2 regions of the Belnapia sp. genome follow, and region 2 is predicted to be linked to the other one. Evidence: riboswitches for the same ligand, from Rfam matches in the RefSeq annotation. Region 2 holds a riboswitch; the other holds the start of a gene.

Region 1 (4,298 bases), on a different contig from region 2:
GATCGTCGCGCTACAGAGCAGCTTCGTCACGCTTCCATGCCAGCGGTATCTGCTGCATCACCAGCATCAGCGACACCCATTGGGCATCGTCCAGGCTCGTCCTGGTCATGGTCGGGTCTCCCGGAAAGCCGGGTGAACGTCCCAAGGCGCACAACCAGAGACCGATGCGGAACCGAATGGGTCAGCCAGCAACTCCGGTCACAGAGCCTAACATCGCCAGCCGAGCCGGCTCGTCGGCCAGGGTCCTCTGCGTACGCCGCAAGTTGGCCGAACGGATTCAACGCCCGCCCTGCCCCATCGCCGCCGCCAACCACAGCTTCACCGGAAGCTCTGAAACCCACCCCACCGGTTGGGCATTTTATGCCCGGCTGGGACCCGCTGCTGCCGCCGATCCAACCTGTCGAGGCTGCCGCCGATGTCCCGACTAGAAGCAGCCACAAGCCGCGTACCATCAAGCCGGAGCGCCCAGAGGGCACGCCAAGGTCGACCAAGCGGGCTTTTGCCGATCCCTTCGCGGCGGATGACACCTGCACCAACTGCATCCGCTGCGGCTATCTTGTCTCGCCGGCACGAGAGCGACGCGGTTTGCTGACTTGCGCGCAGTGCCGCTGAGACGCCAGCCGCAAGGCCAGGAGTAGCGCGGCTCGTTGAGGTAAGCTCAGCCGGGATTCCCCCAGGCTTCTCGATCCGCAACTTGGTCGAGGTAGCGGTGTGAGATGGCCAGCGGCTCTTATCGCATGTGACTGACTTAGCTCAGTCGATTGGGGTATCGCTGTGGTGCCGCCACTGACGGCGGCTTTATGTCCTTGTTGATCGGAAAGCGGCGGTTTGTCGCCCGAGTCCGTGCCTGCTGGGTTGCTCGGGGAAGTTTTCAGCCGCGACGTATATACGCCGCGACAGGGTTTGGACGGCCGAAGAGAGCGCAAGACCGATGCAGAAATTCCGTTGACTTGGCAGAGGTGGCTCACGATATCGCCTTTGTCCGCTGAGGTATGCGGGAGAGAGCTTCGGGGTCCTACGGGATCTGGAGGCCGCCGAAGGAGCAACCCCCCGGGAAACTCTCAGGCACCCAGGACCGCGTAGCGAGGACGATCTGGAGAGAGGCGCCGCTGTGGCGCCCGCCGAAGGGGATATCCCGCCGCTTTCGCCAGGAAAGCCCGGGCTAAGCTCTCAGGCACCGAGACAGATGGGGGCAGGGACGGCCGTCATACCGTTCGCTGCGAACCTTTGTGTCGGAGCGTGATGTGAGCACAATCGCAGTCATCGGATCGGGAATCACTGGGGTCACCACGGCCTACGCGCTCCTGCGACGCGGGCATGACGTGGTGGTGCTCGACCGCCACCGCTACGCCGCTATGGAGACCTCGTTCGCCAACGGCGGACAGCTGTCTGCCAGCAACGCCGAGGTCTGGAACAGCACGGCCACCGTGCTGAAAGGCATGAAGTGGATCCTGCGCCAGGATGCGCCGCTGCTGCTGAACCCGCGGCCGAGCGTTCACAAGTATTCCTGGCTAGGCGAGTTCACTGGCCAGATTCGGAACTACCGCGCCAACACGATCGCCACCACGAGGCTGGCCATTGAGGCGCGCAAGCACCTGTTCTCGATCGCCGAGGAGGAAGGTATCGATTTCGACGTCGAGCAGCGCGGCATCTTACACGTCTATCGAGACCAAGCCGGCTTCGACGCCGCCGCACGCGTCAACGTGCTGCTGCGGGAGGGTGGCCTGGATCGGCATTCTGTCACGCCGGAGGAGATGCGCCGGATCGAACCGACGCTGCACGGCAGCTACTATGGCGGCTTCTTCACCCCATCGGACTCCACCGGCGACATCCATAAGTACACGCGCGGCCTCGCCGAGGCCTGCCAGCGCCGCGGCGCCCGCTTCCTGTTTGAGGCCGACGTGACCGCGATCCGGCATGAGCGGGACGGCATCGTGGTCGCGTGGCGGCCGGCCACAGGCGACGAAGGTACCGAGCTCCTGCGGGTCGATGCCGTCGTGATCTGCGCCGGCGTCGCCAGCCGTCGCTTCGCCGCCATGCTCGGCGACCGCATCAACGTCTATCCGGTGAAGGGCTATTCCATCACCGTCCACCTCGACGATCCGCGCAGCCGAGAGGCGGCGCCCTCGGTCAGCCTGCTGGACGACGCCACCAAGATCGTCAGCAGTCGGCTCGGCATCGACCGCTTCCGGGTAGCCGGCACGGCTGAGTTCAACGGCGAGAACCGTGACATCCGCATGGACCGTATCCGTCCGCTGGTGCGCTGGACGGAGGAGCTCTTTCCTGAGGTCAACACCGCCCGCACCGTGCCCTGGGCGGGGCTGCGGCCGATGACGCCTGGCATGCTGCCGCGCATCGGCGCTGGCAGCCGGCCGGGCGTGTTCTACAATACCGGCCACGGTCATCTCGGCTGGACGCTCTCGGCCGCTACCGCACAGATGGTGGCCGAGGCCGTGGGTGGGGCCGAAGCCACCACCCCGGCAGTGCCCCTGGCGGCCTGATCCGCCGCCACCCGGCATCTTGCCGGGTGGCGTCATTCACGCTGCGGCTCCCGCCGTGACCACGGACGCAACACGAAAGGCCGCCATGCAAGCCACTTCATTCCCAACGGATCAACGCGCGACCGATGCGGGCAGGGCAGGCCCAGAGGCACTTGCAATACAGGTTTGCAGGGCGGCCAGCGATTTGTCCAACCCTGTCGCTGGCTGACGAACAGTGAGCCAGACCTGGACGCGAGTTGCCGATCCTACCGACACCGCTCTGCTTCCCGCATGGTTCGTCGACCGCATGCTCGATGTGCGCGGCGGATCCTTCGGGCTCCTGCTCACCACCGGGGACGTGCTACGCGTCTCCTCGCTCGTGGCCGTGCATCCGTCTTCGAGCGGCACCGTCTTGCTCGACATGAGCCTCGATCGGGCGGGTGTGCCGGAGGGTGTGGATACAGCTTGGCGTTCCAAAGGCACCGATGCTCCTATAGTGGTCAAGCGGCGTTTTGGGCTGGGCAGACGCCTTTGGATGGACGGCAGAGATAGCCGAAGATCTCGCGTGCGACGAAGCGCTTGAGGCAGCGAATGATCTCCCGCTTGCTCTTGCCCTCAGCCGTGCGACGCCGGAGGTAGTCGATGGTGGGCTGGTGAGTGCGCATGCGCACGACCACCACGCGGTGGAGGGCAGCGTTGGCCTGACGATGCCCACCGCGGTTCAACCTATGCCTGCTGGTTTTGCCGCTCGAAGCCGGCACTGGGCAGGCGCCGCAGAGCGTGGCGAAGGCAGCTTCGGAGTGGATCCGCTCCGGCTCGTCGCCGACGAGGACAAGCATCTCCGCCGCGGTCGCGGTCCCCATGCCATGCGCCGCGACCATCTCCGGCGCGCACCGCTCGGCCAGCCGGCCGAGGTGGGCATCGTGTGACCGGATCTCGACGTCGAGGTCGAGCCAGCGGCGAGCGATGGCACGCAGGCTGGCCTTGGCTGAAGCGGTGGTCGTGGTCAGCGGCCCCGGCCGCAATGCCGCCAGATGCCGGACCAGCGCCACCCGGCCGGCGACTGCCTCGAGCTGCTCGCGCAGAGCTGCCGGAGCGCTGATCATGATGGCCTTCAGCGCCAGCATGGCCTGGGTGCGCGCCTTGACGGCGGTGTCACGGGCGACCTTGAGGTGCCTGATCATCTCCACCTTACCTGTGCCGGCCTTGGGCAAAGCCGTGGCCTGCCCACCCAGCACGGCGCGGGCGGCGCCTTCGGCATCGAGGTGGTCCGTTTTGCCATGCCGGTGGCGCCGCCCGCGATCGGGCCGGCCGGCCTCGTGAACGGTATGGCCCGTCGCACGAAGAAAGCGCGCCAGGCCAGCACCGTACGCGCCCGTGCCCTCGATGCCGAAGGCGCGGACGGCTCCCAGTGATCGGGCCCAGGCCTCGAGCTCACGGTAGCCCTCAAGGCCAACACGGATCGTCAGCTCCCCAACCCGGGCGCCGAGCCCGGTGACGGCCACGGCGGCGTGGGTGTGTTTGTGAGTGTCGATGCCGACGATGATGTCGTGTGGGCTGGCCTTGTTCATGCTGCCGGTTCTCCCATCGGGTGCGGGTCCGGAGATCCGGCGGGCGAGCAGGACTGTGACGGGATGGACGGCCTCAGGCTTCTATGAGGTCACCTCCCGCCCGATCGCCGAGCGTCGTCCGGCAGGCCGACACGTCGGTACCATGACACCGGGTCAATCAAGTTGAGGGTCAGACCCGCCGGACAACACCAACACTCTCATAGTCAAGTTGACCGGGCTGGGCCGGCGGAGCAGCCATCGGTAAAAG
Region 2 (8,114 bases):
GCGCCGTAGGAATGGCCGGCGGCGGCGAGGCGCTGCGCGTCCACCCGCTCCCGCAAGCCGGGGCGGCGGGTCAGCTCGCCGAGCGCGAAGATCCCGTCCTGCAACCGGGCGAAGGCCTGGCCGGCATCGAGCGCCGCGGCGGCCATGGCGGCCGAGATGTCGGCCCGGCCCTGCCACAGGCCGGCATCGGTGCCCGGATGCTGGACATGGAGGACGAGGAAGCCGGCCTCGGCCAGGGCCTGGCCCAGATAGGCCAGCCCCTCGCGCGAGCCGCCGAGGCCGTGGGAGACCAGCACCGCCGGGGCCGGGCCCTCCGCATCGGGCAGGCGGATCAGCACCGGCAGGCTGCGGTTGCGGGCGGGGTCGGTCCAGGTGTCGCGGATCATGGGCGCCGGCGCGGCGGCCAGGGGGGCGGGCCTGGTGGCGAGGCCCGCAAGGGCGAGGAAGCGGCGGCGTTGCATCGGGTCCGGAGGGTGGTCACCCGGGCGGAACGCCGCGTCCCGCTGACGGTTCAGGCGCCCAGCCGGCCGCTTTCCCGCAAGGCGAGCAGGAGGCCGCCGACATGGTTGGCATTGGCGACCGCCCCCTCGGCCAGGCCGGCGAGGACGGCGGCCAGCGGCAGGACCTCCACGGCGATCTCCTCGCCATGATCGAGGCGCTGGGCGCCGGCCGGGACGGCGCCCTCGGCGAGGACGACGTGGACGCGGTTGCCGGCATGGGCCGGGTCGTTCCGCAGCGTGGCGACGAGGCGGAAGGCGGGGGCGTCGTAGCCCGTCTCCTCGGTGAATTCGCGGCGGGCGGCGGCGACCGGGTCGGCTTCCCCTGGCTCCACGATGCCGCCGGGGAGCTCCAGCGTCATGCCGCCGAGGCCGGGGCGGAACTGGCGCACCAGCACCAGCCGGCCATCCGGCGTCAGCGCCACGACATTCACCCAGTCCGCCCAGTCGAGCATGTACCAGGGGTCGAGCACCGCGCCGGCCCCGGTCTCCCAGGCCTCGGCGCGGAGATGGACCCAGCGGTCGCGGTGGACGGTGCGGTTGCCCGTCCGCCGCCAGGGCCGCACCGTCACTCCGCGGCCTGGAGGTGCATCCGCTCCGCATAGGCCTCGAGCGGCGCGCAGGTGCAGACCAGGTTGCGGTCGCCATGGACATTGTCCACGCGCTTGACCGGCGGCCAGTACTTGTTGCCGCGGACGAAGGGCAGCGGGAAGGCCGCCTCTTCCCGGCTGTAGGGATGCGTCCACTCGCTCGCCATGACCTCGGCGGCGGTATGGGGCGCGTTCTTCAGCGGGTTGTCGGCGCGGTCGCTGCGGCCCTGCTCCACCGCGCGGATCTCGGCGCGGATGGCGATCATGGCGTCGCAGAAGCGGTCCAGCTCCTCCTTCGGCTCGCTCTCGGTGGGCTCCACCATCAGCGTGCCGGAGACGGGCCAGGACATGGTCGGCGCGTGGTAGCCGTAGTCCTGCAGCCGCTTGGCGATGTCCTCGACCATCACGCCGCCGCCCTGCTGGAAGCCGCGGCAGTCGAGGATGCACTCATGCGCCACCATGCCGCGCAGGCCGCGGTAGAGCACGGGGAAGTGCCCCTCCAGCCGGCGGGCGATGTAGTTGGCGGAGAGGATCGCAACCGCAGTCGCCCGCGTCAGCCCCTCGGCGCCCATCATGCGGATATAGGCGTAGGAGATGGGCAGGATGGCGGCGCTGCCGAAGGGCGCCGAGGAGACGGGGCCATAGCCCGTCGCCGGGCCGGCGCCGCGGTGGAAGGGGTGGTTCGGCAGGTGTGGCGCAAGATGCGCCGCGACGCCGATCGGGCCGACGCCCGGGCCGCCGCCGCCATGCGGGATGCAGAAGGTTTTGTGCAGGTTCAGGTGGCAGACATCGGCGCCGATGGCGGCCGGCGAGGTCAGGCCGACCTGGGCGTTCATGTTGGCGCCGTCCATGTAGACCTGCCCGCCATGGCGATGGATCAGGGCGCAGATCTCGCGGATCTGCTCCTCGAAGACGCCATGGGTGGAGGGGTAGGTCACCATCAGCGCGGCGAGCCTCTCCGCATGCTGCGCCGCCTTGGCCTCCAGGTCCTTGAGGTCCACGTTGCCGTCGCGGTCGCAGCCGACGACGACGACCTTCATCCCCGCCATCACCGCCGAGGCCGGGTTGGTGCCATGGGCGCTGGAGGGGATGAGGCAGACATCGCGCTGCGCGTTGCCCTGGGCGCGGTGCCAGGCGCGGATGGCGAGCAAGCCGGCATACTCGCCCTGGCTGCCGGCATTCGGCTGCAGCGAGACGGCGGCGAAGCCGGTGATGGCGCAGAGCCAGGACTCCAGCCGCTTGATCATCTCGAAATAGCCCTCGGCCTGATCCTCCGGTGCGAAGGGGTGAATGTCGGCGAAGCCCGGGAAGGTGACCGGGATCATCTCCGCCGTCGCATTCAGCTTCATCGTGCAGGAGCCGAGCGGGATCATGCTGCGGTTCAGCGCGACGTCCTTGTCCTCGAGCCGCTTGAGGTAGCGCAGCATCGCATGCTCGGAGTGATGGCTGCGGAAGACCTCGGCGGTGAGGTAGGGGCTGCGGCGAACGAGGGCCGGCGGCAGGCTGGCCTCCGGCCGCAGCGCATCGAGCGCGCCGCCGCCGAGCAGCTCGGCGAGAGAGGCGAGCTCGTCCCGCGTCACCGTCTCGTTGAGGGCGATGGAAACGCAGCCCTCATCGACGCGCCAGAGGTTGAAGCCGCGCGCCACGGCGCCCTGCACCAACGAATCCGCACGGTCGCCGGCCTCGATGGCGATGGTGTCGAAAAAGGCAGCATGCCGCAGCGTAAAGCCGCCGCGCCGCGCCGCATCGGCCAGCAGCCGCGCCTGGAGGTTCACCCGGCGGGCGATGCGCGCCAGTCCCTCCGGCCCGTGCCAGACGGCATACATCCCCGCCATCACGGCGAGCAGCACCTGCGCGGTGCAGATGTTCGAGGTCGCCTTCTCGCGGCGGATATGCTGCTCGCGGGTCTGGAGCGCGAGGCGCATGGCCGGATTGCCCGCGGCATCAACCGAAACGCCGACGAGGCGGCCGGGCAGCAAGCGCTTGAGCGGGTCCTTCACCGCCATATAGGCGGCATGCGGCCCGCCATAGCCGAGCGGCACGCCGAAGCGCTGGGTGCTGCCGATGACGACATCGGCGCCCATCTCGCCGGGCGGCGTCAGCAGGCAGAGCGAGAGCGGGTCGGCGGCGACGATGGCGAGGCCGCCCACGGCCTGCACCGCGGCGATCTCGGGCGCGAGGTCGCGCACCTCGCCGGTCGTGCCGGGATAATTCAACAGCAGGGCGAAGGGCTTCTCGGCCGCGGCCGCCTCGGCGATGCCGGCGGGCGGGGCGACCACGACGCGGAGCCCGACCGGCTCGGCCCGCGTCCGCACCACTGCCAGCGTCTGCGGGTGCAGGTCGGCGGCGACCAGCAGCGTGTCGCCCTTGCCCTTATGCGCCGCATGGGCGAGCGCCACCGCCTCGGCCGCCGCCGTGCCCTCGTCGAGGAGGGAGGCATTGGCGACCGGCAGGCCGGTGAGGTCTGCCACCATGGTCTGGAAGTTTACCAGCGCCTCGAGCCGCCCCTGGGCGATCTCCGCCTGGTAGGGCGTGTAGGCGGTGTACCAGCCGGGGTTCTCCAGCACGTTGCGCAGGATCACCGGCGGCACATGGGTGCCGTGATAGCCGAGGCCGATCAGCGACTTCACCCGGCTGTTCCGCTCGGAGAGGCCGCGCAGCTCGGCAATGACCTCGGCCTCCGTCGCCGGCGGCGGCAGGCCAGTCAGGTCGGCGCCTGCGATGGCGGCCGGCACGGTGCGGCTGGCCATCTCCTCGAGGCTCGCCGCGCCGACGACGCGCAGCATCTCGGTGATGTCCTCGGGGCCCGGGCCGATATGGCGGCGGGCGAATTCCGTGCCTTCCTCCAGCGCGGCCAGTTCGACAAGAGCGCTCATGCCTGGCTGTCCACGAAGGCGGCGTAGGCGCTCTCATCCATCAGCGCGGCGACGGCGGCGGGGTCGGCGGGCTCGATCTTGAAGAACCAGCCCTCGCCCGTCGGCTCGCGGTTGATGAGGCCGGGGTCGTCCGTCAGCGCCGCATTCACCTCGACGATGCGCCCGGCGATCGGGGCATAGACGTCGGAGGCGGCCTTCACGCTCTCGACCACGGCGATCGCCTCGCCGGCCGCGACCTCGCGCCCGATCTCGGGCAGGTCGACGAAGACCACGTCGCCAAGGGCGTTCTGCGCATGGTCGGTGATGCCGATGGTGGCGGCATCGCCCTCGGCCCGCACCCACTCATGGTCCTGGGTGTATTTCAGCTCTGGCATGGCTCGGTGTCCTCAGCGGGCGTAGCGGTGGGGAACGAAGGGCATGGGCGCGATGCGGGCCGCAAGCGGCCGGCCGCGCACGATCAACTCGATAGGGGTGCCATCGGCGGCATGGGGGCGGGCGACATAGCCCATCGCCATCGGCGCCTCGAGCGAGGGGCCGAAGCCGCCGGAGGTGACGCTGCCGATGGTCTCGCCGCCCGGGGCATGGATCATTGTCTCGCCGCGGGCCGGCTGGCGCCCCTCGGGGCGGAGGCCGACGCGGACCCGGGCGGTGCCGTTGGCCAGCTCCTCCCGCACCCGCTCGGCGCCAGCGAAGTCCCAGGCCATGCGGCGGCGCTTGCCGATGGACCAGGTGAGGGCGGCCTCGACCGGGCTCGTCGTCTCGTCGATATCGGTGCCGTAGAGGCAGAGCCCGGCCTCGAGCCGCAGCGAATCGCGGGCGCCGAGGCCGGTGGGCTGCACGCCGGGCAGGCTCAGCAGGTGCTTCGCCAGCGCCTCGGCCGATTCGGCGGGGGCGCCGATCTCCCAGCCATCCTCGCCGGTATAGCCGCTGCGGCTGGCGATGACGGGGATGCCGCCGATCTCGGCCTCGGCGATGCCCATGAAGGAGAGCGCCGCGAGCGCCGGGGCGACCGGCGCCATGGCCGGCGCGGCGCCCGGCCCCTGGAGGGCCAGCAACGCCCGGTCCGGCCGGCGGTGGAGGCGGACGCCGGCGGGCAGGACCGATTCGACCAGGTCGAAATCATCGTGCTTGCGGCTGGCATTGACCACCAGCAGCAGCCGGTCGCCCAGATTGGCCACCATGAAGTCGTCGAAGATGCCGCCCTCCGGCGTCATCAGCAGGCCGTAGCGCTGGCGGCCGGGCTTCAGCCCCTGCACATCGGCGGGCGTCACCTGCTCCAGCGCCGCCGCCGCGCCGTCGCCAACCAGCTCGGCCTGGCCCATATGGGACACGTCGAAGAGGCCGGCCGCGCTTCGGACGTGCAGGTGCTCGGCCATGATCCCGGCCTGGTACTGGACCGGCATGGCATAGCCGGCGAAGGCGACCATCCGGCCCCCGAGGGCGCGGTGCAGGCCGGCGAGCGGCGTCTCGAGCAGTGTATCGGTCTCGGCCACGGGTCCCCCGACCGCATCTGCGGCGTGAGTTGAAGTCCGTGGCCCCCCTCTGTCCGGTGAACCTGAGAGATTCGGCGGGCGGCCTTGGGCCGGGCCTTACTCCTTCGGTGCCGGTGCCTTGCGGCACCAGGCTTTCCAGAGGCCCCTTCTCCGCGCGGCCCTTCTGCCTGAGCGTTTCCGGGGGCCGGTTGCGCCTTCGGCGGGGGCGTCGCCACCCCTCTCTCCCGCGCGGTATCTGCGGGTGAGACTGTCTACTCCCGCAGGGGCTGCGGGCGCAATGGCCCGTTGCGGGCGATCAGCGCGGCCCGCGGCGGCGGTTGAGCGCCAGGTCCTGCTCGTCGAGCTGGAAGGAGACCAGGATCCGGTAATCCCCCGCCCGCCGATTCGCCCCGACCGGCAGGCTGATGGAGACCGGTGCGCTGCTGACCGAGGCCCGCGTCTCGTTCCGGCCGAAGACCACCCTGTCGGTGAAGTTCTGCCGGCTGAGGATGGCATCCGTCTGCCGGTCGAGCACGGCGACGAACCAGGGCAGCTCGACCGCCCGCCCCTCGGAGGCCGGGCCGCGCTCCACCGAGAAGCCGGCCGTCATCGTCACGTCGATGCTGCGCTCGCCCCGCCCGGCCTTGCAGGTGCCGTTGATGCTGACCAGCCGGGCATCGTAGTCGAGGCCGGTGAGGTCCTGCGGGCCGCCGGCGCGGTAGCGGGTGAGGTCGGCCCCCTCCCCCAGCAGGCCCGGATTCGGGCAGGCGATCGGCAATTGGGTGCCGATGCCGCCGCCGCACCCGGCCAAAAGCAGCGCCAACAGGACAAGACTCGACCGCATCACCATATCCCCCTTGAGCCCGGACGGCGGGCCGCTAGTGTGCGCCCCGCCCACTGTGCCCGCCGGCCCTTCGGCACGGCAAATAGCGCCAGCGAGCGAGAGGCACCATGGACCTGCACCCCCACGCGCCCGAGCGCAACCTGCCCCGCCTGGACGTCCTCCTGGCCGGACCCCGCGGCTTCTGCGCCGGCGTCGACCGCGCGATCAAAATCGTGGAGGAGGCGATCCGCCGCTACGGCGCCCCCGTCTATGTCCGGCACGAGATCGTCCACAACCGCTTCGTGGTCGAGAGCCTGGAGCGGCAGGGCGCCATCTTCGTGGAGGAGCTGGACGAGGTGCCGGACGATGCGCCGGTCGTCTTCTCCGCCCATGGCGTGCCGAAATCGGTCCCGGCCGAGGCCAGCCGCCGCAAGCTCTTCTACCTCGACGCCACCTGCCCGCTGGTCAGCAAGGTGCACCGCGAGGCGGAGCAGCATTTCAGCCGCGGCCGGCACATCCTGCTGATCGGCCATGCCGGGCATCCGGAGGTGGTGGGCACCATGGGCCAGCTGCCCGAGGGCACCGTCACCCTGATCGAGGACGAGGCGCAGGCCCGCACGGCGCCGGTGCCGGAGGACCGGCCGCTGGCCTTCATCACCCAGACCACCCTCTCGGTCGACGACACGACGGATATCGTGGCGGCGCTGCGCGAGCGCTTCCCCGGGATCCACGCGCCGGCGAAGGAGGACATCTGCTACGCCACCACCAACCGCCAGGCGGCGGTGAAGGCGATCGCCGACCGGGCGGAGCTGATGGTGGTGGTAGGCGCGCCCAATTCCTCCAACTCGCTGCGCCTCGTCGAGGTCGCCGAGCGCGCCGGCTGCCCGCGGGCGGTGATGGTGCAGCGGGGCCGCGACCTCGACCTCTCGCTGGCCGAGGGGCTCTCCACCATCGGCGTCACCGCCGGCGCCAGCGCACCCGAGGTGCTGGTGGAGGAGGTGCTGGCCCGGCTGCGGGAGCGCTTCACCCTGGCCATCGAGGAGGTGGTGGTGGCGGAGGAGACCATCACCTTCAAGCTGCCGGGCGCGCTGCAGACCGAGGGCGCGCGCTAGCCCCGCAATGGCCGTCTATACCGAGGTCACCGACGAGGCGCTCCGGGCCTTCCTCGCCGCCTATCCGCTCGGCGGGCTGCTCGCCTTCCGCGGCATCGCGGAGGGGGTGGAGAACTCGAACTACGCGCTGAAGACCGAGGCGGGCGACTTCATCCTCACCCTATACGAGAAGCGCGTCGACCCGGCGGAGCTACCCTGGTTCCTCGCGCTGATGGAGCACCTGGCGGGGCGCGGCCTGCGCTGCCCGCAGCCGGTGCAGGCGCGGGACGGCCTCGCGCTGCGCGAGTTGGCGGGGCGGCCGGCGGCGATCTGCACCTTCCTCCCCGGCGTCTGGCCGCGGCGCGTGCGGCCGGAGCATGGGGCGCCGCTCGGCGATGCCCTGGCGCGGCTGCATGCGGCCGGCGCCGACTTCACGGCCGAGCGGCCGAACGGGCTTGGACCTCAGAGCTGGCGGCCGCTGCTCGACCGCTGCCGGCCGGGCGGCGATGCGGTGCAGCCGGGCCTCGTCGCCGAGCTGGACGGGCGGCTGGAGGCGATCCTTGCCGACTGGCCGGCGCCGGGGCGGCTGCCGGCCGGACAGATCCATGCCGACCTGTTCCCGGACAACGTCTTCTTCCTGCCAGGCCCGGGCGGCAAGCCCGAGGTCTCCGGACTGATCGACTTCTACTTCGCCTGCACCGACCTGCTGGCCTATGACATCGCCGTCTGCCTCAATGCCTGGTGCTTCGATGCGGACGGCGCCTA

The links. Region 2 has a riboswitch for glycine ahead of gcvT (glycine cleavage system aminomethyltransferase GcvT). Riboswitches for the same ligand answer to the same signal wherever they lie in the genome.
Region 1: it holds a riboswitch for glycine, as region 2 does, so the genes downstream of both, AC5JJ1_RS11985 (D-amino acid dehydrogenase) here and gcvT (glycine cleavage system aminomethyltransferase GcvT) in region 2, are expected to answer to the same signal.

The regions. Positions count from the first base shown of each region.
Region 1 is NZ_JCACHU010000080.1:422-4,719, reverse strand. Features, by position in the region: glycine riboswitch at 986-1,088, shown strand; glycine riboswitch at 1,092-1,188, shown strand; gene AC5JJ1_RS11985 (D-amino acid dehydrogenase) at 1,230-2,501, shown strand; gene AC5JJ1_RS11980 (IS110 family RNA-guided transposase) at 2,981-4,051, opposite strand.
Region 2 is NZ_JCACHU010000182.1:92,288-100,401, reverse strand. Features, by position in the region: gene AC5JJ1_RS28885 (alpha/beta hydrolase family protein) at 1-461, opposite strand, end outside; gene AC5JJ1_RS28880 (NUDIX hydrolase) at 512-1,063, opposite strand; gene gcvP (aminomethyl-transferring glycine dehydrogenase) at 1,066-3,963, opposite strand; gene gcvH (glycine cleavage system protein GcvH) at 3,960-4,337, opposite strand; gene gcvT (glycine cleavage system aminomethyltransferase GcvT) at 4,350-5,456, opposite strand; glycine riboswitch at 5,503-5,598, opposite strand; glycine riboswitch at 5,602-5,693, opposite strand; gene AC5JJ1_RS28860 (hypothetical protein) at 5,752-6,279, opposite strand; gene ispH (4-hydroxy-3-methylbut-2-enyl diphosphate reductase) at 6,387-7,370, shown strand; gene AC5JJ1_RS28850 (homoserine kinase) at 7,378-8,114, shown strand, end outside.